3 regions of the Halopseudomonas maritima genome follow, and region 2 is predicted to be linked to each of the others. Evidence: predicted binding sites of a transcription regulator. Region 2 holds the regulator's gene; each other region holds the start of a gene.
What was found. The regulator FliA, encoded in region 2, starts transcription of late flagellar genes. The targets are predictions, from matches to a motif close to CTAAAGTTTNNNNNNNNNNNGCCGNTAA.
Positions count from the first base shown of each region.

Region 1: a site for FliA is predicted at 1,384-1,411, ahead of HV822_RS14470 (methyl-accepting chemotaxis protein). Genes of this name have one in related genera too.
Region 3: a site for FliA is predicted at 2,374-2,401, ahead of HV822_RS10275 (methyl-accepting chemotaxis protein). Genes of this name have one in related genera too.

Region 1 covers NZ_CP079801.1:3,124,856-3,132,935, reverse strand. The annotation lists gene HV822_RS14470 (methyl-accepting chemotaxis protein) at 1-1,330, opposite strand, end outside; gene HV822_RS14465 (hypothetical protein) at 1,459-1,605, opposite strand; gene HV822_RS14460 (M48 family metallopeptidase) at 1,717-2,523, shown strand; gene HV822_RS14455 (7-cyano-7-deazaguanine/7-aminomethyl-7-deazaguanine transporter) at 2,701-3,357, shown strand; gene chrA (chromate efflux transporter) at 3,376-4,707, opposite strand; gene HV822_RS14445 (DsbA family oxidoreductase) at 4,771-5,421, opposite strand; gene HV822_RS14440 (DUF1272 domain-containing protein) at 5,536-5,772, shown strand; gene HV822_RS14435 (LysE family translocator) at 5,772-6,365, shown strand; gene HV822_RS14430 (carbon starvation CstA family protein) at 6,497-8,080, shown strand, end outside.
Region 2 covers NZ_CP079801.1:3,289,805-3,297,884, reverse strand. The annotation lists gene HV822_RS15325 (chemotaxis protein CheA) at 1-1,037, opposite strand, end outside; gene HV822_RS15320 (protein phosphatase CheZ) at 1,201-1,986, opposite strand; gene HV822_RS15315 (chemotaxis response regulator CheY) at 2,014-2,391, opposite strand; gene HV822_RS15310 (RNA polymerase sigma factor FliA) at 2,613-3,350, opposite strand; gene fleN (flagellar synthesis regulator FleN) at 3,347-4,174, opposite strand; gene flhF (flagellar biosynthesis protein FlhF) at 4,204-5,577, opposite strand; gene flhA (flagellar biosynthesis protein FlhA) at 5,638-7,764, opposite strand; gene HV822_RS15290 (tetratricopeptide repeat protein) at 8,052-8,080, shown strand, end outside.
Region 3 covers NZ_CP079801.1:2,228,832-2,236,911, reverse strand. The annotation lists gene HV822_RS10290 (aminotransferase class V-fold PLP-dependent enzyme) at 1-257, shown strand, start outside; gene HV822_RS10285 (VC0807 family protein) at 499-1,212, opposite strand; gene HV822_RS10280 (calcium/sodium antiporter) at 1,308-2,279, opposite strand; gene HV822_RS10275 (methyl-accepting chemotaxis protein) at 2,534-4,156, shown strand; gene HV822_RS10270 (long-chain-fatty-acid--CoA ligase) at 4,176-5,882, opposite strand; gene HV822_RS10265 (efflux RND transporter periplasmic adaptor subunit) at 6,114-7,352, shown strand; gene HV822_RS10260 (efflux RND transporter permease subunit) at 7,349-8,080, shown strand, end outside.

The DNA.
Region 1 (8,080 bases), 160 kb from region 2:
TCACCTGCTGCACCGAGCCCACCACCTCACGAATCATGCCCTGCAACTTGTCGAGAAACGCATTGAAGCCGCGAGCGATGGCGCCCAGCTCATCCTCGCGGTCAACCTCCAGACGCTTGGTCAGATCACCGTCTCCCTTGGCGATGTCGTCCAGCATGGCGACCAGCGCCCGCGCCGGGCGCGCCAGGCCATACCCTACCAGCACCATAACCACCACGCCGGCTACCGCGACCAGCAGCCCGATCAGGGCCAACCACAGGGTGTTGGCCTGGCGCTGGTCATTCAGCTCGGACTCCATCTGGTTAAAGCCCGCCATGGCGACATCGAGTGGCAGGCTGATCAACAATGCCCAGCGCGTTTCAGTTTCCCCGAGCGACACCGGCATGCTCAGCTCAATGCGCCCGGCCGCCTCGTCAAGCAGGTACGTCGGCTCATCACTCAGACCGTTCAAACGCTCCAGCTGCGCCGCACTCAGCACCCGATCGGCAGGGTCGCCGGGTTGCGCGTCATCTCCGGTGTAAGCGACCAGACGACCAGCAGCGCTGACCAGCACCTGCTGTCCTGCACCATCGTAGAGATCCTGGTTGTTGCGCTGCAGCAGCTGCTGCAGAAAATCCATCGACAAGTCCGCGCCCGCGACCCCCATAAACTCACCGTCTGCGATGATGGGCACGGTGAATGACGACAGCAATACGGTGCGTCCGCCCACTTCATAGGGGGCGGGCTCAATCACACAGGCCTTCAGCGTCTCGCGCGGGCACAGGTAGTACTCGCCGGCACGCACACCGTTTTCCAGCAGGTCATTACTCTCCATGTTGCCGAGCGGTTCGATCGCCAGGCTGCCGTCATCATTGCGATACCAGATCGGCATGTAGCGCCCAGTACCATCGTAGCCGTCGCTTTCAATACCAACGAAAAAGCTGTCCAGGTTGTCCAGCGAGTTGGGCTCCCAGCCCACGTAGGCATCCCACAGCGAGGTGTTCTGCTCCAGCGTCATGCGGATGACCCGGGTCATTTCTTCACGCCCCATCATCAGCGCCGGCATACCATCGCCCTGAATTTGCCCGAGCAGACTGTTGAGCTGGGCCAACTGGGCCGCCACGGTCAACGGGTACTCCAGCCGCTGCTGGATACGCGCCTGCTGGCCACGAGCAATCGCCATCAGGCGATCCTCAATCAGGTTTTCGGCCAGTCCATGGCTGCGCTCGTGCACCAACGCCTGGTTGCGCTCGGCAGAATAGAGCGAATACAGGGTCATCACCCCAACCGCAATAAACAGGCAGGCGCCGGCCAGAACGGCGATCGACAGCTGAATGGACCTGAATTTCATGAAATACCTCTATTCTGGACAGCAGGGCGTGAAAAGATACCGCTTCAAGGGGGGTATCGGCCAGCGAGGAAAAATCTGCAGTGTTGTGAATACTTTAGCTATTTACTGCGGTCCAACCTCCAGAGCCGTCACTGACCGGCTGCAATACCGTGGCCGGCGTCGGTGAAGCTGTACAGGCGGTAGGTGACAGCATTCAGGATGCCGCCGACCAACGCCGGGCAGCACTGAGCCGCGCTGCGTAAAACGTGACCATGACAACACAGGTAGTTTTTCAACAGTCCGCCCGGGTCTGTTACCCTTTTGACGTCACCGGCGCCACACCCGCTGTAGTAACGCAGCGCAGCCGTCCGGTCCCTGTTTCTCCAGACACCAAGGAAGTATCTGCCATGCGACTGCGTTTCCTTCTCTGCCTACCACTTGTTGCGCTGGTTGGCTGCCAGAGCGTTCAGACCACCCAGGGTGGTAACGTTGGGGTTAGTCGAACCCAGTACATGATGAGTGGCCTGTCATCTGATGAGGTCAACCAGATGGCGGCCGAGTCTTATCAGGAGACCTTGGCCGAAGCCAAAAAACAGGGGCTACTCAATACCAACGCCACCACCGTACGCCGGCTCAACAGCATTGCGGCCAAGCTGATCAACGAGGTGCCACACTTCAGGCCGGACGCCAGCAACTGGGATTGGGAAGTAAACCTGATCAAGAACGACCAGCTCAACGCTAGCTGTGCCCCTGGCGGCAAGATCCTTTTCTACTCCGGCATCATCGACCAGCTGGAGCTAACCGATGCCGAAATTGCCCAGATCATGGGCCACGAGATCGCCCATGCTCTGCGTGAGCACGGCCGCGAGGCCATTTCCCGCGCCTACGCAACGCAAATGGGCACGCAACTGGCAAGCGCCCTGCTGGGCTTGGGTGAAGGCGGCAACCAGGCGGCTCAGATGGCCGTGCAGTACGGTCTGACCTTGCCCAACAGCCGTTCAAACGAAAGCGAGGCCGACCTGATCGGTCTGGAACTGGCAGCCCGCGCCGGCTACGACCCGAAAGCCGCCGTCAGCCTCTGGCAGAAGATGCAGGCGGCCTCTCAGGGCGAACCGCCAGCGTTCATGAGCACCCACCCCTCCTCTGCCGGCCGAATTCAGGCACTGCAGGCGGCGGCTCCTCAGGTACAGGCGCTGTACGAAGCAGCCAGATAATCGCCTACCGAGCGGCGAGCCCGCCTTGGGCCCGCCAGTCGGAAGCACGCAAATTCACTGGTCAATTGCCGCAATATCGGTAGAATTGCGCGCCGTTCATACCGAACGACATGGGTTCCCTCACCCCATTTGACAAAACGGCGGACCAACCGGTCCGAATCGTAAAAAGGACAGACCATGACCGCACTTACGTCCGGCATGCAGCGCCGCGCGCTTGCACTGCTGATCAGTTTTCACATCGCTATCATCATCGCCAGCAACTATCTGGTGCAGTTGCCGATCACCCTGTTCGGCTACCACACCACATGGGGCGCCTTCAGCTTTCCGTTCATTTTCCTGGCTACCGACCTGACCGTTCGCCTGCTCGGCAAACAGGCCGCTCGCCGCGTCATCGCGCGCGTCATGCTGCCGGCGCTGGTGGCTTCCTACGTCGTGTCGGTGGTATTTCAGGAAGGCAGCTACCGGGGCATCGACGCACTGCTGTCGTTCAACGAGTTTGTGCTGCGCATCTCGCTGGCCAGCTTCGTAGCCTATGTACTGGGCCAACTGCTGGATATCCAGGTGTTTGATCGTCTGCGCCGCATCAAAGCCTGGTGGATTGCGCCGAGCCTGTCGACCGTGCTCGGCAACCTGGCCGACACCTTCGCGTTTTTCTCAGTGGCCTTCTGGCACAGCAGCAACCCCTTCATGGCCGAGCATTGGGTTGAGATTGCCACCGTGGATTACGTCATCAAGCTGATCATCAGCCTGTTGCTGTTCCTGCCGCTGTACGGTGTGCTGCTGCGCAGCCTGCTCAACCGCCTCGGCGGCCCGGCGGCCCCCAGCGCGGCCTGAACCAGACCTGCCAGAGACTCAGGGCAGCCAGCCGACGACGCCCAACAGCAGACCTGCTGCGCCACACAGCAGCAGGGTCTGCAGGGCCGTCCAGCCGCGCCAGAACACCAAGGTCGCCGCCACCACGGCAATGCCCAAAGCCAACCAGTCAGGGCCCACGCCCTGGGGCATGAAAACGTGCCAGGCAAAGAACAACGCCAGATTCAGAATCACCCCCACCACGGCTGCACTGACCGCTGTTAAAGGCGCGCTAAAGCCCAGCTCACCGCGGGTTGCCTCAATCAACGGCGCACCGCCCAGCACAAACACAAAGGACGGCAGAAAGGTAAACCAGCACACCAGTAGTGCCGCCAGCGCGCCGCCGGCCAGCAGTTGATCTGGCCCCAGTACCTGTCCCAGATAGCCACCGACAAAGGCCACAAAGGCTACGACCATAATCAACGGCCCCGGCGTACTCTCGCCCAACGCCAGGCCATCGATCATCTGCAGTGGAGAAAGCCAGCCGAACTGCACCACCGCGCCCTGGTACACGTAGGGCAGCACCGCGTAGGCACCACCAAAGGTCAGCAGCGCCGCCTTGGTGAAGAACCAGGCCATCTGAGTCAGGGTGCCGTCCCAACCTACGCTTGCCGTCAAAACCAACATTGGCAGACACCAGAGCAGCGCCCCCACCAACAGCAATCGCAGCAACCGCATACGGCTAAAGCGCGCGTGTTCAGGGGTCGGAGTGTGGTCATCAATCAGCGCCGGCGCAGCAGATGCGGATACCGAGTCACCGCCACCGGCGCTAAAAGCTGCGGGCCGCCAACGCGCGCCCAGCGCTCCGGCCAGTGCAGCGCCCAGCACGATCAGAGGAAATGGTAGCCGCAACGCGAATATGGCCACAAAGGCCGCAGCGGCAATCAACCAGAGCCAGCGGTTACGCAGCACCCGGCCGCCAATGCGCCAGGCGGCCTGGAACACAATCACCACGACCGCCGGCTTGATCGCATAGAACAGACCAGCCACCCAGGGCACCTGACCGAACACCAGATAGACCCACGCCAGCAATATCAACAAACCCAACGAAGGCAGAATAAACAGCAGCCCTGCCACCACGCCGCCCCAGGTGCGGTGCAACAGCCAACCCAGGTAAGTCGCCAGTTGCTGCGCCTCCGGGCCGGGCAGCAGCATGCAATAGTTCAGCGCATGCAAAAACCGCCGCTCCGACAGCCAACGCCGCCGGCTCACCAGCTCCTCGTGCATCAAGGCAATCTGCCCAGCCGGGCCGCCAAAACTGATAAAACCGAGCTTGAGCCAGAACGCAAACGCCGAGCGCAGGCTGGCCGGGGCTGGATTCTCGTGGGTCATGAAGTCACTATCCGAGCGTAGATGCCAGTCAGTATGCTGTCACAAGATTGCAAAATGACTGCACTAGCCCGCAGACTCGCTCGCCACCTCGCGCAAGGCCTGCACAAGATAGTCCGGCTCCTGCGCACCCGAGATCAGATAGCGGCCATTAATCACAAAAGCCGGCACCGACGAGATACCGGCTTGCTGCCACTTTGCCTCATCGGCGCGCACGATATCGGCAAAGCGGTCACTGTCCAGCACCTGCTCAGCCTCCGCCGTATCCAACCCGGCCGCGCCCACCGCCTCCAGCAAGACGTCTTTATCGCTGACGTTCTTGGCTTCACCAAAGTAGGCATCGAACAGCGCCTGCTTCATCGCCGTCTGCCGGCCGTGCTCGGCCGCCCACTTGACCAGCCGGTGGCCATCAAAAGTGTTGGCGGTGCTGCGTTCCTGCATGTGGGTAAAGTTCAGCCCCAGGTCGGTGGCGATACGGATCATGTTGTCCTGCGCCGCCCGCATCTCGGCTTCCGTGCGGCCGTATTTGCGCGACAGCGCCTCGACGATCGGCATGGGTCGCTGATTCGGGTCCGGGTTGAGCTCAAAGGCATGCCACTCAACGCGCCCTTCAATCTCACCCTCTAGCGCGGTCAGTGCCTGTTCCAGGCGGGCATAGCCGATGGCGCACCAAGGGCAGGCGATGTCGGAAATGATATCAATGGTCAGGCTTGGCATGGGCTTGCTCGCATCTGTAAGAAGTCAGCCGTCAGCGTATACCCTTGCCAGGCAACTTTCACCGCGCATCAGCCGCTGCTATAACAACGAATAACTCCACCCTCAGAATTCGCCATGCTGCAATTACGCCCCAACTGTGAGTGCTGCGACACGGACCTGCCGGCCGATGCCGGCAACGCCATGATCTGCAGCTTTGAATGCACCTTCTGCCGCGACTGCGCCCAGCAACGCTTCGCCGGCCGCTGCCCCAACTGCGGCGGAGATCTTGTCACCCGCCCTATTCGACCCACGTCACTGCTGCAGCGCTATCCTGCCAGTAGCGAGCGCGTACGCAAGGTGCATGACCGCTGATGAGCCTTGCAGCCTGGCTGTCACTGTTTCTGGCCCTGGTTGCCCTCGCGATGCTACCCAGCAGCAGCGTTGCCTTGGTGGTGATTCGCAGCGCCGAGCGGGGTATCAGCCACGGCCTGGCTGCCGCAGCGGGAATTACCCTCGCAGACCTGCTGCTAGCCGCACTGGCACTGGCCGGCTGGCAGGCAGCAATGGAGAGCCTTGGCTCCCTGTTCCAGCTGCTGCGCTGGCTGGCGGCGGCCTATCTGATCTGGTTTGGCTGGACGCTCTGGCACAGGCAGCCGACAACCCGCCCAATACCTAACGCTGCAGGCAACTGGGGTGCCAGCCTGCTGGCCGGGCTAATGTTGACCCTGAGCGATATCAAAGCGCTGGTGTTTTATGCCAGCTTCTTTCCATTATTTGTCACCGCCCCACTGTCGCCGCTGCTATGTCTGCAGGTACTGGGCACCACTGCTGTCGCGCTGTTGCTGGTCAAGGGGCTGTACGCCGTGCTCGGTAGCCGCCTTTCCCGGCCGCTGGGTCGGCCCGGTGCGCGTAAACTGGGCGGCGGTTTGATGATCGGATGCGGTTTGTGGCTCGCCAGTCGCTGAAGGCCCCACGCCCACCCTAGACATAAGTCGTAGCACGCTTGCTGGCGCACTGAACTATAGTAGTAAGCGCTTTGCCTGAGACAAAGGCAAAGCGCTTAAAACAAGATCCAACCGTACAGGAGCCTCACCCCATGAGCGCAGCGATCCTTCTGCTGATCGGGCTGGTCATGATGTCCCTCGGGTACCTCGTTTACTCGCGTTTCATTGCCAAACACATTTATCGACTCGACCCGGACTTCCGCACGCCGGCGCACGAGTTTGAGGATGGCATCGACTTTGTCCCGACCAACCGCTTTGTGCTCTGGGGGCACCACTTCACCTCTGTCGCCGGCGCCGCGCCCATCGTTGGCCCCGCCATTGCCGTGATCTGGGGCTGGCTGCCCGCCTTCCTCTGGGTGGTCATGGGCACTATCTTTTTCGCTGGCGTGCACGACATGGGCGCGATCTGGGCGAGTGTGCGCAACAAGGCCAAATCGGTCGGCTCACTGACCGGCGATGTGGTCGGCAAGCGCGCGCGCAGCATCTTCATGATCGTGATCTTCCTGGTGTTGCTGATGGTCAACGCGGTGTTCGCCGTGGTGATCGCCAAGCTGATGATGAACTTCCCCACTGCGGTACTGCCGGTGTGGGGCGCCATCGTCGTCGCGCTGATCGTCGGTCAGCTGATTTATCGCCGCATCATCAGCCTGCCGGTGGTATCGGTTATTGGCGTAGTCGCGCTGTATGCGCTGATCTGGGCCGGCCCAAGCGTGCCGATCCAGATGCCGGCCGAGGTAGCCGGCATGTCCGGCAACGCCGTGTGGATTCTGCTGCTGTTCCTGTATGCCGGTATCGCCTCTGTCCTGCCGGTGTGGATGCTGCTGCAACCGCGTGACTACATCAACGGCCTGCAACTGTTTGTAGGGCTGCTGATCCTCTATGGCGCCATCGCCCTGCTCAACCCGGTGCTGGTGGCCCCCATGATCAACAACGATGTGCCCGCCGGCACCCCGTCGCTGTTGCCCTTGCTGTTCGTGACCATTGCCTGCGGGGCCATTTCCGGTTTCCACGGCCTGGTCGCCTCAGGCACCACTTCCAAGCAGCTGAACAAGGAAACCGATGCGCGCTTTGTCGGTTACTTTGGCGCCATCGGTGAAGGCTGCCTGTCACTGGCGGCCATTCTCGTGGCCTGCGCCGGCTTTGCCAGCCTGACTGACTGGAAAGCCATGTACTCGGCCTTTGGCCAAGGCGGCGTGACGGCTTTCGTGCAGGGCGGCGCTTATGTCATCCACAACGGCCTGGGCCTGCCGGAAGTAACCGCTGCAACCCTGCTGACCGTGATGGCAGCGCTGTTTGCCGGCACGACCATGGATACTGGTCTGCGCCTGCAACGCTACATTTTCCAGGAGTGGGGTGAAATCTATAACCAGCAGTGGATGAAAAAGCCGCTGCCGGCGACCCTCCTGGCCATCGGCTCCTGTCTGTTGCTCGCCTTTGGCGCGGGCGGTGCAGACGGCTCGGGCGGCATGATCATCTGGCCACTGTTCGGCACCACCAATCAGCTGCTGGCCGGTCTGACCCTGCTGGTGATCACTGTGATGCTGGTGCACATGCGCCGCCCCATGTGGTACACCCTGCTGCCGCTGTGCTTCCTGCTGATCATGACCGTGCTGGCCCTGGTGCTGCAGCTCAAGACCTTCTTTGAACAGGAGAACTACTTCCTGCTGGGGCTGGAT
Region 2 (8,080 bases):
CTCGCTGACGGCGCTGGCGGAGCAGGCGCCTTGGCCATCGATTGAGGTGTTGGCGCCGGTTTGCTGGGTTCAGGTTTGGCAGCGGGTGGCGCAGCTGGCGTCGGCTTGGCTGGCGTGCCAGCGGCAGCCACAGCGCCCGGCGCACTACCCTTGCCATGCAGCTGATCCAGCAGCGCTTCAAATTCGTCATCGGTAATGTGATCCGATGCATCTGCGTCTGTCGCCTCTGGCGCAGCAGCAGGACCCGCGCTCTGCTGGCCGGGCGCCGAGCCCTTGCCATGCAGCTCGTCCAGCAGCGCCTCAAACTCGTCGTCGCTGATGTCGTCAGACGCCGACTCCGCAGGCGCAGGGCTGCTGACCGCGGCGGGCGCGTTGCCGCTGCCGTGCAACTGATCCAGCAGCGCTTCGAACTCGTCATCGGTAATATCATCACTGCCCGCGGTCGCCGCGGTCGCTGCGGCTGCCGCCGGCGCCGCAGAGGGGCTGCCGCCATCGCCATGGAGCGCGTCTAGCAGCTGCTCAAACTCGTCGTCGGTGATGTCGCCGTTATCAGCAGCCGCTGGCGTCGCCACCGCCGCTGCCTCGACAACCTCGGATGCGACTGCTGCAGCTTCAGGCTCGGGCTCAGCAGCCGCTTCGTCAGCCGATGCAGGCTGCGCCAACCGCGACAGCGCATCAAGCAAGGCAGGATCTGCGGGGGTCGGCTCCTGACGTTCACGAACCTGATCGAACATGCTGTTGACGGTATCCAGCGCCTGTAGCACCACATCCATCAGCTCGGAGGTAACGGCGCGTTCGCCCTTGCGCAGGATATCGAATACGTTTTCCGCAATGTGACAGCACGCTACCAGAGCATCGAGCTGCAGAAAGCCGGCGCCGCCCTTGACGGTGTGAAAGCCGCGGAAGATGGCATTGAGCAGATCCATGTCGTCGGGCCGGTTTTCCAGCTCAACCAACTGTTCGGATAATTGCTCGAGAATCTCCCCGGCCTCGACCAGAAAGTCCTGGAGAATCTCTTCATCCGCTTCGAAACTCATGCACCCACTCCCCTCGGGCGTGTTATCGGTAAACGGTTTGGCGCCACCCGTACTTGCGTGCTACGCACACCGTTGTTATTGAACGTTGCGGCTCGGCAGGCACCTGATTTCACCCCCGCCAGCCGGACGGCGCCGGCTGAGGATACGGCGGTTGCGGCAGGAGTCAGAAACCCAGACTGGACAGGAGGTCATCAACTTCGTCCTGGCCGGAAACAACGTCTTCTCTTTTATCGGCATGAATCTGCGGACCTTCACCCCTGGAAGAGGTTTTTTTTGTCTCGCCAAGATCAACGTGACTGATGCCAGTGATCCGATCCACCTGACCGGCCATACGTACCAGGCTGACTAGGCTTTGCTCAACATCATGCACCAGGGTGATAACGCGCTTGATCACCTGACCGGTCAGGTCCTGGTAATCCTGCGCCATGACAATGTCGTTCAGATCGGAGGAGACATCGCTACTGACGCTCTCAGTGCGATCGAGAAACTCGCCGACACGACGATACAGATCGCGAAATTCGTCGGCCGCCATTTCACGCCGCTGCAAGCGCTGCCAGTCAGCCTTCAACGCACTGGCCTGCTGGCCCAGCTCAGAGACCTTGGGGGCGCTGGTTTCTACCAGGTCCATGGTGCGATTGGCTGCCTTGTCGGTCAGTTGGACAACATAGTCCAGGCGGTCGGAGGCATCGGAAATCTTGGAAGACTCATTGTCACCGCCCAAGGCATGGGTGGTGTCGATCTGAAAATTGACAATGGCGTTGTGCAGCGCGCGGGTCAGCTGGCCAACCTCATGATACAAACCACGATCACGCGCCTGATTGATGGCGTGGATAACCAGCAACGCCTCGGCAAAATCGCCGCTCTCAAGGTGGTCCACCAGCTGGCGCGCGTTGTCCTTGAGTGAATGTTCGAATTCCTGGGCAGTTGCCTGACCGGGATCCTTGCTCAAAGCCATAACCTGTACCCCGGCTGGATGTTATTTGGGCTGCACCCGCTCGAAAATCTTCTCGATCTTTTCTTTCAGCGCTTGCGCAGTGAAAGGTTTGACCACGTAGCCGTTCACGCCAGCCTGAGCCGCCTCGATGATCTGGTCGCGCTTGGCTTCGGCCGTCACCATCAGCACAGGCAGGTGCTTGAGACGTTCGTCAGCGCGCACCGCGCGCAGCAGATCGATGCCGCTCATACCGGGCATGTTCCAGTCGGTCACCAGAAAGTCGAAGTTGCCGCTCTGCAGCATCGGCAACGCGGTGCTGCCGTCGTCGGCTTCAGCCGTGTTGGTAAACCCAAGGTCGCGCAACAGGTTCTTGATGATGCGCCTCATCGTCGAAAAATCATCAACGATGAGAATTTTCATATTCTTGTCCAAGTCGACCTCCGTACAAACCAGGAAAAGTGCAGGCCTGCACTCCCAGATACCCATTGCCAATGGCCACACAAGCCGTAGAAAGATGCTCTGAACAGGAAACTGCTGCCAACTGCCTGTTCGGACGCGCCCTTCTTATGTGCCGTTACCGCACCCTGCCGGCCTTTTGCCAGTCGGGCAATCCGAGCATTGTCCGGATGTTGGCGACAAAATCAATCATTTCGCCAGTTTGTCAGCTTCGTCCGCAGGCGCGCCGCGCACTGACTGTGCAACTGACTGACCCGCGATTCGCTGACGCCCAGCACCGCCCCGATCTCCTTGAGGTTCAGCTCTTCGTCGTAGTACAACGACAGCAGCAACCGCTCGCGCTCGGGCAGGCCGTCGATTGCCTCTACCAGCGCCGCGCGAAAACGCTCGTCTTGCAAGCCGCTCAACGGCTCCTCATCGCCCTGCACATCTGCCGGAGCACCGGCTTCCAGCAGGTCGTCAAAACTGAACAGCTTGCTGCCGGCGGTGTCGCTGAGAATGGCGTAATACTCTTCCAGACTCATCTCCAATTCGGCGGCAACCTCGTGATCTTTAGCGTCACGCCCCAGTCGCGCCTCCACAGCGCGCATTGCATCGCTGACCATGCGGGTATTGCGATGCACCGAACGGGGGGCCCAATCGCCCTTGCGCACCTCATCGAGCATGGCGCCGCGAATACGGATACCAGCGTAGGTTTCAAAACTGGCGCCTTTGCCAAAATCGAATTTGCGGGAGGCTTCCAGCAGGCCGATCATGCCGGCCTGCATCAAGTCTTCAACCTGGACGCTGGAGGGCAAGCGTCCAAGCAAGTGGTAGGCAATACGTTTAACCAGCGGGGCATACTGCTCGACCAGGCGATCCTGCTGCTCTGCCGAGCCCTGAGCGCGTGTATACATGTTCAATCTGCCAACCTGTGCCGTCATAGACCGGTTCCTGCCGGCTGCACCAGGCGCTCGACAAAGAACTCTAGGTGACCGCGGGGATTGGCCGGTAGTGGCCAGGCATCCACCTTTTGGGCAATTGCCCGAATCGCCAACGAGGCCTTGCTGCGCGGAAAGGCCTCGAACACCGCGCGTTGCTTCTGGACAGACTTGCGCACCGCCTCGTCAAAGGGGACAGCGCCAACGTACTGCAGGGCGACATCCAAAAAGCGATCAGTCACCTTGGCCAGCTTAGCAAACACCATGCGCCCTTCCTGCGGTGTGCCGACCATGTTGGCCAACACGCGGAAACGGGTCATGCCGTAGTCACGATTAAGCAGCTTGATCAGCGCGTATGCGTCGGTAATCGAGGTGGGCTCGTCACAGACCACGACAAGCGCTTCTTGCGCAGCACGCACAAAGCTGACGACCGAATCGCCGATACCGGCGGCGGTGTCGACAATCAGCACGTCGATATTGTCGCCGATTTCGCTGAACGCCTGGATCAGGCCCGCGTGCTGCTGCGCACTCAGGCTGACCATGTTGGCCGCACCGGATGCAGCGGGCACGACACGGATGCCGCCTGGGCCGTTGACCATGACGTCACGCAGGTCGCACTGGCCTTCAAGCACATCGGCCAGCGTCGCCTTGGGCTTGAGGCCGAGCAACACGTCGACGTTGGCCAGGCCAAGGTCAGCATCGAGCAACACCACGCGCCGCCCCATGTCGGCCAGCGCCAGACTGAGGTTGACTGACACATTGGTCTTGCCGATGCCGCCTTTGCCGCCGGTGACTGCGATTACCTGAACCGGGTGATTGCTGCCCATCTGCGCTGGATACCTTGTTTGTTGAATACTTAGCCTGCTCGCTGGGTATGCATCATACCGGCAAACACGTCCGCCATGGCCTGATCGGCCGGTGCTTCGTTACCCGCCATGCTGACCGCGCGACTGACCAGTTGGTGGCCGACAGCCTTGCTCAGATCATCCGGGATTCGCTGGCCATCTGCCAGATAGGCTACCGGCAAACCTTGCTCCATAGCCAGCCCCAGCGATTCACCCAGCGTCGCGGCCTCATCCACCTTGGTCAGAATACAACCGGACAGGCCACAGGATTTGTAATTGTGGTACGCCGCCTTCATCACCCGGTGCTGGCTGGTCGCCGCCAGCACCAGCAGGTTGCGCACCTGGCGGCCTTGCTCTGCCAACGCATCGAGCTGGCCACGCAGATAAGGATCATTGGCCTGCAGGCCGGCGGTATCGATCAATACCAGGCGCTTGCCGGCAAAGTCAGCCAGCACGTCGCTGAGATTCTGCTTGTCGTCTACCACCTTGACCGGCACGTTCAGAATACGCCCCAGAGTGCGCAGTTGCTCGTGGGCACCGATGCGGTAGGTATCCATGGTTACCAGCGCAACGTGCTGGCTGCCGTGCTTCAACACATAGCGGGCAGCGAGCTTGCCCAGGGTGGTGGTTTTGCCGGCGCCAGTGGGGCCAACCAGGGCAATCACACCGCCAGCATCAATGGGTTCTTCACGCAACACAGGGACGCGATGCGCCAGGTGCGCCAGCAGCATGCGCCAAGCCTGGCGCACATCACTCACGTCAGAAACCTGACGCAGCAGCCCCTGGCAGATCTCCGCCGGCAGACCCATCTGGGTCAGGCGACGCCACAGACCTGCCTGCTTGGGCTTTTGCTGGTTGAGCTGGCCCCAGGCCAAACCGCCCAGCTGAGACTCCAGCATCTCGCGCAGGCCCGCCAGCTCGGCGCGCATGGCACTCAGGCCAACGCTGTCAACATCAGCGGCGGGCGTTTGCTCGGCATCAGGGGCACGGCGACTGGCAGCGGGCGCCGGCTTGGCCAGCTCGGTCGGCTCCTGGATCAGACGATCCAGCAGCTCACGTGCTTCAGCCGAGCCCTGGCGCGCAGCGTGACGGGTACTTTCACCAAACAGCTGACGGTTGACCAGCGGCTGGTCGTGCGACGCCATTTCACCGCTTTCCAGCTCGGCCCGGGCTGCAACGATGCGCTCTTGGGTTTTTTTCAGCTCCTGATCCAGGCCGGGCGTTGGCGCACTCAGGCGCGGCGCCTCGTAATCAAGCGCAGCCGTCAGTTCGACGCCGCCAGCCACCCGGCGGTTGGCAATGATGGACGCATCGGCGCCCAGCTCATCGCGGACCTGCTTCATCGCCTGGCGCATATCGGCGGCAAAGAAACGTTTGACTTTCATGGCTGACCTCGTCGCTTATCGGTCACCTGCCGGGGCAGATGTCTCAATCATTCGGTGCTGCTAGTTCTGGCCTACCGTCGCAATGATGGTGACCTGCTTGCTATCGGGTATTTCCTGGTAGGACAGTACATGGGCTCCGGGCGCCGCATAGCGGACAAACTTGGCCATCATCATGCGAATCGGCCCGGCCACCAGCAGAATTGCCGGCTTACCCTGCACCTCCTGCCGTTGTACCGCGTCTGACAGCGAGCGTTGCAGCTTCTCGGCCATGCCCGGCTCCAACAACATTCCGTCATCAGTGCCCTGCCCGGCCTTCTGCAGACTCTGAAGCAACATCTGTTCCAACCTAGGCTCCAAGGTGATCACAGGCAGCTCGGAGTCAAGCCCCACAATGCTTTGCACGATGGAGCGCGACAGCGCGACCCGTACCGCGCCGATCAAGGCGCCGGTATCTTGACTCTTGCCCGAGTTATTGGCGATGGCCTCGGCAATGGTGCGAATATCACGTACCGGCACCTGCTCCTGCAGCAGCCCCTGCAGCACCTTGAGCAGGTTGGAGAGCGAAATCAGCCCCGGTACCAGCTCCTCGGCCAACTTGGGCGAGGCCTTGGCCAGCACCTGCATCAGTTGCTGCACTTCCTCATGGCCAATCAGCTCGTGGGCGTGCTTGTGCAGAATCTGGTTGATATGGGTGGCCACCACGGTACTGGCGTCTACCACGGTGTAACCCAAGGACTGGGCCTGGTCCTTTTGCGACGCTTCGATCCACACCGCATCCAGCCCGAAGGCCGGGTCCTTGCCGGCGATGCCCTTGATCTCGCCAAATACCTGACCCGGGTTGATGGCCAACTCACGGTCAGGATAAATCTCCGCCTCGGCCACACTGACGCCCATCAGCGTCAAACGATAGGCATTGGGTGCCAGGTCCAGATTGTCGCGGATGTGCACCGAGGGCATCAGAAAGCCCAGGTCCTGCGACAACTTCTTGCGTACGCCCTTGATGCGCGCCAGCAGCTGACCACCCTGGTTGCGATCCACCAGGGGAATCAGCCGGTAGCCGACCTCAAGACCGACCATGTCCACCGGCGTCACGTCGTCCCAACCCAGCTCGCGGGTTTCCGGCGTCTGCACCGCTGGCAGCTGAGCCTGCTTGCGCTCCGCCTCGACTTTTTCTTCGGCCTTTTCCTTCTGACGCTTGGCGATGAACCAGGCACCGCCTGCGGCGATCGCACCCAGGCTGAGGAAGGAGAAATGCGGCATGCCCGGAATCAGGCCCATGACAATCAGGATGGCGGCGGCTACCGCCAGCGCCTTGGGCGAGGCAAACATCTGGCGCTGCACCTGCGCGCCCATGTCCTCGGATGTCGATACCCGCGTCACCATAATGGCGGCGGCCGTAGACAGCAGCAGCGACGGGATTTGCGCCACCAGGCCGTCACCGATGGTCAGCAGCACATAGATGCGACCGGCCTCGGCAAACGGCAGTCCATGCTGCGCCATACCGATCGCCAAACCACCGATCACGTTGATAAACAGAATCAGCAGGCCGGCAATGGCGTCGCCGCGTACGAATTTGCTGGCACCGTCCATGGAGCCGTAAAACTCGGCCTCCTGCGCCACTTCCTGCCGACGGACCTTGGCCTGGTCCTGATCAATCAGGCCGGAGTTCAGGTCGGCATCAATTGCCATCTGTTTGCCGGGCATGGCATCCAGGGTGAAGCGTGCACTGACCTCGGAGATGCGCCCGGCGCCCTTGGTGACCACCACAAAGTTGATAATCATCAGGATGGCGAAGACCACCAGACCTACTACGTAGTTACCGCCGATTACCACCTCACCGAAGGCCTGGATCACCTTACCCGCTGCATCGCCCCCCTCGTGACCGTACAGCAGCACCACACGGGTCGACGCCACGTTGAGCGCCAGTCGCAGCAGCGTGGCCACCAGCAAAATGGTCGGGAAAACGGCAAAGTCCAATGGCCGCAGGGCATAAGCGCAAACCAGCAGCACCACCAGCGACAGCGCGATATTGAAGGTAAAAAGCACGTCCAGCAGAAACGGCGGGATCGGCAGCATCATCATGCCGAGCATCACCAGCAACAGCACCGGAATCCCCAGGCTGCCATGGCGCAGCCCAGCCAGATTGGTCCGCATATTGCCCATCAGTTGCGCACGATCAACAGCCATTGGCAGAAATGTCCCCGAATCAAATATTTGACGCATGGTGCGTAGTACCGGGGACTACGCAAGAAGCGTTCCACTTGTTCGGGAACAGACGCAGCACGGACGCCATCCATGTGCCATCATAGAGAGATTCCGGGGAGCGGCCATGCCTGCTGCGCGCAGCCTTTCTGATACACTGCTCGCGCAACAGCGGCAAGGGAAAGCCAGCCCGATCACCCCGACGGATACCTGAGTCATTCACCCTTTGCCCGGGTCGCGCACCGCCCCGGCCACGTCACCAGAGAGACATGATGCGCGTCTACACTTCCCTGCTGCTGGC
Region 3 (8,080 bases), 1.1 Mb from region 2:
AGGAGCTGGGCTACAAAAGCGTTGCCGCCGACGGGTTTGGCGCGCCGGGCGTGGTGGTCAGCTATACCGATAACGACGCCATCCAGAGCGGCAAGGCCTTCGCCCCCCTCGGCCTGCAGACCGCCGCCGGCGTACCGCTGATGTGTGACGAGCCAGAAGGCTTCAAAACCTTCCGCCTGGGCCTGTTCGGCCTAGACAAGCTGCACAACCCCGAGCGCACCGTCGCCACGCTGAGAGAGGCTTTTGCTGCGCTGTAGGCGCGGTAAACGCAGCGGTAAAAGCAGCGACAAGCCACAAGCGGCAAGCTACAAGCAAACCCGGTCTCGATGCCGGGTTTTGTTTGTGCGCCGGGATTGGCTGCCGCGCAGCATGCAGTTCTGCTGACGCCATCTACCACTGCGTGCCCCCCCATGCAGCCAAAAGAAAACCCGCACGACTGAACACCGTGCGGGTTTTGCTTGAAGCTTGCGGCTTGCGGCTTGCGGCTGGCTAGCGTCGCTAGCCCTTCTGCTGCGCCATAATCTCCTCCATCCCCAACCCGGTGAGGCCGTGGATGGTGCGCCAGAGGTAGAAGAGGATGCCCATCATCATCACCATTGAGGGAATGGCGATCATCGGGTAGCTGACCAGGGTCAGCTGGCCCAGCTGCTCGTTGAACGCTTCGGTGCCGGCCGGACTGGTGACAATCCACTTGGCCAGGATGTAGTTCATTGCCGAGGAAAAGAAGAAGGTGCCGGCCAGAAAGTAGGTGGCACGCAACAGCCGCAGGTTGAATATGTCCACCTGCCCCCGTTGCTGCAGGCGCTCCTGCACCAGGGCGACATTGATCACCTTTTCGTTGTAGAGCATGGTGCGAATCAGCGGATAGCGGGTACGGGTGGAGATCAGTACCGCCAGCCCGAGCACCCCCGGCACCGCAGCCTCCTTGATGGCCAGCCACTTGTTATCCAGCTGCAGCAGGCCAATCCCGCCGGTCAGCAGCACGCTGACCACGCCCAGCGCCGCGATAAAGTTGAACTTGCGGTACTGCACCAGCTCGAACAGGCCCCAGCCAACCGGCAGCGCCAGCGCCAGGATCAGCGCATTGGCGGCGCCCAGCTGCGCTTCACCGCTGAGTTTCATCAGAATGATCGACGGGATGATGATGCTGACCAGCAGGTCGATCAACGGACGCGGCTTGTGCTGCGCAGGAGCAGGATGGGCATCAGACATGGCGGGGCAAAGGGTCTCTGGCGACGGGAAAGGGCCATCATACACAGGCTGGCGCTCCGCTCCCAGCGGTGCGCCAGCGACCATGCACTGACAGCTCAGGTCAGCATGGTGCTAACCAGATAAGCGGTATAGCCGACGTAGGTTGCCAGCAGCAGCACGCCGTTGAAACGGGAGATGGTGCCCTGCTTGCCCATGCGCCCAATACCCATGACCAGCAGCACGAAGGTCAGAGCAAACATCACCACCCAGTCGCGATACAGCACCACCGGCTCCACCGCCAGCGGCGCGATACCGGCGGCGATACCCACCACCGCGAGGGTGTTGAACAGGCCCGAGCCAATCACGTTACCCAGCGCCAGATCGTGCTCGTTGCGGCGAATCGCGGCCAGCGATGAGGCCAGCTCCGGCAGCGAGGTGCCAATCGCCACAATAGTCAAACCGATGATCAGGTCACTGACACCCAGCCCTTCGGCGATATAGACAGCGCCCCAGACCAGCAGACGCGAGCTGGCAATCAGCAGCACCAGCCCCAAAATCAGCCAGAACAGCGCCTTGTTCAGTGGCATGGCGTGGCTGGCCACTTCCTCGGCGTACTCTCCGGAAAGGGCATCGTCCTTGCTGCGCATACCCTCAACGATGGACCAGCCCATCAGCAGGAAGAACGCCCCCAGCAACACCCAGGCATCGTTGCGCGACAGGCTGCCGTCCAGCAACTGATAGCCGGCCAGCAGGGTCACGCCCAGCAGAATCGGCAACTCCTTGCGCAGCACCTGGGAGTGCACCTTGATCGGGCTGATGATCGCCACCAGACCGATGATCAATGCGATATTGGTGATGTTCGAACCATAGGCGTTGCCCAGCGCGAGCCCCGGATTGCCCTGCCCGGCGGCCAGCGCCGAGACCACCATTTCCGGCGCGGAGGTGCCAAAGCCGATGATCAGCATACCGATCAGCAGCGGCGGCATGCCGGCGTGGGTCGCCGTCGCTGACGCGCCATCCACGAAGCGATCTGCGCTCCACACCAACAGAGCCAAACCGGCAATAACGGCGGCAAGTGCCAACAGCATGTTCAGATTCCTGTGCAAAATGAAAAACGGCGCCCATTATCAATGAAAGGCCCGCACGGTGACAGCATCGCCCATACGCAGTCGTGACAAAAAGATTCAGATTTTCCGCGCAAAGCCGATAATACCGGCACAGCTCAACGCACCCTGGCGCGACGGGCGAGCATTCAGACTCGCCACCCGCCCGGTGCCGCTGCCAACACCCCTCACCCTCCGGCATGAAGGACCATCCGGTACGCACCCCCAAAGGTACGAACATGGCCATCAACCGCTCCCTGCGCCAGCAAACACTGGCGCTCATGCTCGGCAGCCTCGCTCTGATGCTGCTGGTTGCCCTCATCATCACCCTGACGCTGGCCGGCAGCGTCCGTAATTATCAGGGGCTGCTGGACCGTCCGCTAGCCAGCGCGAGCCTGATCAACCGCGCCAACCTGGAGTTCAAGACCCAGGTGCAGGAATGGAAGAACGTGCTGTTGCGCGGCAGCGACAACGCCGATCGCAGCAAGTACTGGAACCAGTTTAAACAGGCCGAGGCAGACGTGCAGACCACCCTGCAGGCCATCGCCGCACTGGACATCGACAGCGCCCAGCAGGCCGAGGCCCGTCAGCTGGTGCAGGAGCACCAGGCGCTTGGCACCGCCTACCGCACTAGCCTGCGAGCCTTTGAATCTGCCGGCATGGACCCCACTGCGGGCGATCAGGCCGCGCGCGGCATTGACCGGGACTTCAGCGAGCACCTGAGTGATCTTGCCGTGCGCCTCAATCAGCAGGCGCAGGCACAAAGCACACAGATTCACCAGGCCGCTAACAGCGCCATGTGGATCGGGCTGGTCAGCCTCTGTGTCGCCGCCGTCCTGATCGGCGTACTGAGCCAGTGGCTGGTGGAGCGTCGCCTGGTCAACCCGATCACCCACCTGATACGGCAGATTGAGCAACTGAGCCAGGGCCGCCTCGGCCAGCCGGTCAACAGCCACCGCCACGACGAGCTGGGCACCCTGGCCCGCGCCGCCAACCAGCTACGCGACTTTCTTGAGAGCACCTTTGGCCAGCTCAAGCGCAGTACCGGCGAGCTGGATCGCGCCAGCGGCGAGCTGAACACCATTGCCACCCGTATGGCCCAGGGCAGCCGCGACCAGTTCTCGCGCACCGACCAGGTGGCCACCGCGATGCAGGAAATGTCAGCGTCCGCCGTACAGGTCGCGCAGCACGCCGCCGAAGCGGCCCATGCCGCCGACGACGCCGACAACAACGCCCAGCAGAGCGCCGCCGTGATGCAGCAGACCATTGCGGCCATGCAGGCAATGCTGCAACAGATCAACCACACCACCGACGTGATTCAGCGCCTGGAAGGCGACAGTACGCGTATTGGCAAGGTGCTGGATGTGATTCAGGGGATTGCCGAGCAGACCAACCTGCTGGCCCTCAATGCGGCCATTGAAGCCGCCCGCGCAGGCGAGGCAGGCCGGGGCTTTGCCGTGGTGGCCGACGAGGTACGCACCCTGGCCCAGCGCACCGCCGAGTCGACCTCGGAAATCCAGCAGATCATCAACGATGTGCAGACCGGCGCCGGCGAAGCGGTCAAGGCCATCGCCAGCGGTCAGGCGCAAAGCGAAAACAGCATGCAGCAGGTCAACCAGGCCGGCGAGCGTCTGCAGCAGATCACCCAGGCCATCGAGGCGGTACGCGACATGAACCGGCAGATTTCTACCGCCGCCGACGAGCAGACCAGCGTGGCCGAGGACATCAGCCGCAACATTACCGAAATCACCGATATTGCTGCGGCCAACCAGAAAGAAGTCGACAGCACCTCCCGCGCCAGCCAGACACTGCACGAGCTGTCTGGCGAGCTGGGTACGCTGACCGGGCGTCTGTCGGCCTGATCAGCGCGTCTGTCTCAGCTCAGGCGGTCGCCGCACTCGCGGCGCTCGCCTGGCGCTGACGCTCTTCCTCGTAAAGCTCCTTCTTGGACAGCTTGCCGACCGGCGTCTTGGGCAACTCAGGGCGAATCTCCATCGCGGCCAGTCGCTCGTGCTTACCCAGCCGTGACGACAAGAAGGCCTGCAAGGTCTCGAAGTCAAACGTCTCGGCACCCGCCTTCAGCTTGATAAAGGCCTTGGGCGCCTGCCCGCGGTAGGCATCGGCCACGCCGATCACAGACACCTCCTCGACCCCCGGGTACTCGTAGATCGCCTCTTCAATGGTGCGCGGGTACACGTTGTAACCGCTGCACAAGATCATGTCCTTGGTGCGATCGACGATGAAAACATAGCCATCCTCGTCCATGTAGCCGATATCCCCGGTGCGCAGGAAACCCTCGCTGGTCATCGCCTCGGCCGTGGCGTCAGGCCGCTTCCAGTAGCCCGCCGTGATATTGGGCCCCTTGATGCACACCTCGCCACGTTCACCGGCCGGCAGCTCGGTTTCGCTGCCATCCAGCGGCAGAATGCGGATCTCCGCGCCGGGTACGGGGATACCGCAGGAGCCCGGACGAGGCGCGGCATCACGCGGGTTAAAGGTGCCGCTGGTGGTGGTCTCGGTCATGCCCCAGCCTTCACGCAACGCACAGCCAGAGCGCGCCATGTATTGCTGCTGGACCTCCACCGGCAACGGGGCACCGCCGGAGTTACACATTTTCAGCGAGGTCAGGTCGTGTTCGGCGGTCTGCGGATGGGCCAGCAGACCGATGAACATGGTCGGCACGCCCGGGAAGGTGGTAATCCGGCTCTGGCTGATCTCGCGCAGCACCGTCGGCACATCAAAGCGCGGATGCAGGTACAGCTCGGCAGCGGCGCGCAGACCGAAAATCATGTTGACCATCAACGCATAGATATGGAACGGCGGCAGCACCGCCAGCACGCGCTCCTGGCCCGGCACGATGGCCGAATTGAGCACCTCCCGCAGCTGCGCGCAGGACGCTGTGATATTGCCGTGGGTCAGAATCGCACCCTTGGGCACGCCGGTGGTGCCGCCGGTGTATTGCAGCACTGCCAGCGCGTCCGCCGGGTTATCGAGCGGGTGACGCTGATAGTCGCCATCGTTGTCCAGCAGCTCAGCAAAGCGGCTGCAGTCCGCCCCCCAGTTGACCTGGGCCTGCGGCCCCAGCAGCTGACGCTGCTCATCACTGGGCTGCTGACAAAACTCGGTCAGCTCGCCGATGACCAGGTGACGCAGGCGCGTGCGCGCCATCAGACTGACCATGCGCGGATAGAAGGCTTCAAGGCCGAGGGTGACCATGACGTCGGTCTGGCTGTCCTCGATCTTGTGCTCCAGGGTGCGTTCGGCATCCAGCGGCGAGTAGTTGACCACCACACCGCCGGCGCGCAACACACCGAGAAACGCAATGAAGTAATGCGGGCAGTTGGGCAGGTACAACCCCACGTGCACACCGGGGCCTACGCCAATCTGCTGCAGGCCGCGGGCAAACTGGGCAACTTTCTCGCCCAGCTCGCGATAACGCATTTTGTTACCGAAAAAGTCGATGGCCGGGTTATCCGGAAACTCCGCCACCGCTGCGTCCAGCAGAGCCGGCACCGCCTCGGCAGTGTGGTCCAGCTCCCAGTTGATGTCCTCTGGGTACGACTTCAGCCAACGCCGTTGAGTAGTCACAGCACGCCTCCAAACCGCGCCCCGGCGCTCTCCGGGACGAATTGTTGTTGTCCGCTGACGGTAGCCGGAAAGCGCGCGAAGGAAAACGCCTATCCATTGCGTATATGGTTCACCATAGAGACAAACCTGCCCCAGAGTCAGCGCTCAGGCACAGGCAGCTATTGCGGCTGTTCGCAGCACAGGCTATACAGGCAAGCCAACCCATACAGGCTCGGAAACTGAGAACCAGCCATGCGCAAACGTCTTACGCCCGCAGTGATCGTTCTGGTCGGGATTGTCATCTTCATTATCCTGCGTGTTACCCGCGACCAGCCCGAGCCGGTTGGCTCACAGGAGCGTGCCTGGCGTGTCGCCACCGAGACCATCAGTCCGGATGCCTTCCAGCCTCGGCTGACGCTGTACGGCCAGCTCGAATCGCCACGCCGCTTCACCGTGGTCGCCCCGCTGGCCGGGCGCATTGCCGCCCTGCCGGCGAACGACGGCGCCAGCGTCAAACAGGGCGAGCTGCTGATTGCCCTGGATGACGCCGACATTCAACCGCGGATCGCCCAGGCACGCGCCGAGCTGGCCGATGCCAAGGCGCAGCTGGAGAGTGAAAAGCTGGCCAACGACGCCGACCAGCAGGCGCTGCGCATGGAACAGCGCCTGGAAGAGAACGCGCGCAAGGCGCTGGAGCGCATGCAGCAGCTGGTCGAGCGACAGATGGTGCCTGCGGTGGAGCTGGACAATGCCCAGGACGTGCTCGACCGCGCCGCGCTGACCGTCGCCAACCGCAAGCGCAGCCTGACCGTTCACCCCTCCCGCCTGGCCGCCCAGCAGGCACGCGTGGAGCGCGCCGAAGCGGCACTCGACAGCACCCTGCGCGACGCCGAGCGCAGCCGCTTTGTCGCCCCCTTTGATGGCGTAGTCGGCAGTGTTCAGGTAGCGGTCGGCGACCAGGTAGGCGCCAATGCGTCGCTGCTGGACTTCTATCCGCTGGACGGCATGGAGCTGCGCGCGCTGGTACCGCAGATTCACAGCCAGGACTTTATCAACGCGCTGAACGAAGGCCAGCAGCTCGAAGCCCGCAGCCTGGATGTGCAGCCACCCCTTGAGCTGACCCTGACGCGCATCGCCGGGCAGGCCGACGCCAGCGGTATCGAGGCGCTGTTCCGGGTCGAGAACCCCCGTGTCGACCTGCGCCTGGGCAACCTCATGGCCATCAGCGTCGCGCGGCCAAGCCGCGACGACAGCGTCGCCCTGCCCTACAGCGCGCTCTATGGCAACAACACGGTGTACACCCTGAACGACGGCCGGCTGCAGGCTATTGCCGTAGAGCAGGTTGGTGAAACCCGCGACGCCAGCGGGCAACGCCGAGTGCTGGTGCGCTCCAGCCAGCTGCAAAGCGGCATGCCCATCGTGATAACGCACCTGCCCAATGCCATCTCCGGCCTCAAGGTCGACAGCACTGAGCCGGAGCCGGCGCAATGAACAGTGGGCCGCTGGGCTTTTTTGTTCGCCACAAGGTTGCCGCCAACCTGCTGATGCTGGTCATGCTGATGGGCGGCGTGCTGGGTCTGTCGCGCATGAACATCCAGTTCTTTCCGACCTTTGCTCTCGACTTTGTGACCGTGCGGGTGATCTGGAACGGTGCAGCCGCCGAGGACGTGGAGCAGGCCATCACCATTCCGCTGGAACAGCGCCTGCGCAGCCTGCAAAACCTCAAAAGCATGACCTCCACCTCGGCCCAGGGCGTCTCCAGTATCACCCTGGAATTCCGCGAGGGCACCGACCCGATCATCGCGCTGGACGATGCGCGCCAGCAGGTGGACGAATTCCGTAACCTGCCTGCGGCGGCCGAGAAGCCCGAGGTGGTGCGCGTCGCCCACTACGACCCTATCGCCACGCTGCTGCTGTATGGCCCCTTTGAGCCACACGAACTGCGCACCATGGCCAACCGGCTTGAGGACGACCTGCTGGACCACGGGATCGAACGTATCGTGGTCGGCGGGCTGCCCGAGCAGCAGGTCAGCATCGAGGTGCCCAACGCCGAGCTGCAGCGCTTGGGCCTGTCGCTGAATCAGCTCGCCGACCGGGTCAATGCCGAGTCACGCGACCTGCCGGCCGGCCAGGCCGGCGAACAGGACTCGGCCCGTGAACTGCGTGCCATCGGCCAGCGCCGGGACCCGCAGGGCTTTGCCAACATTCCGCTGCACCCC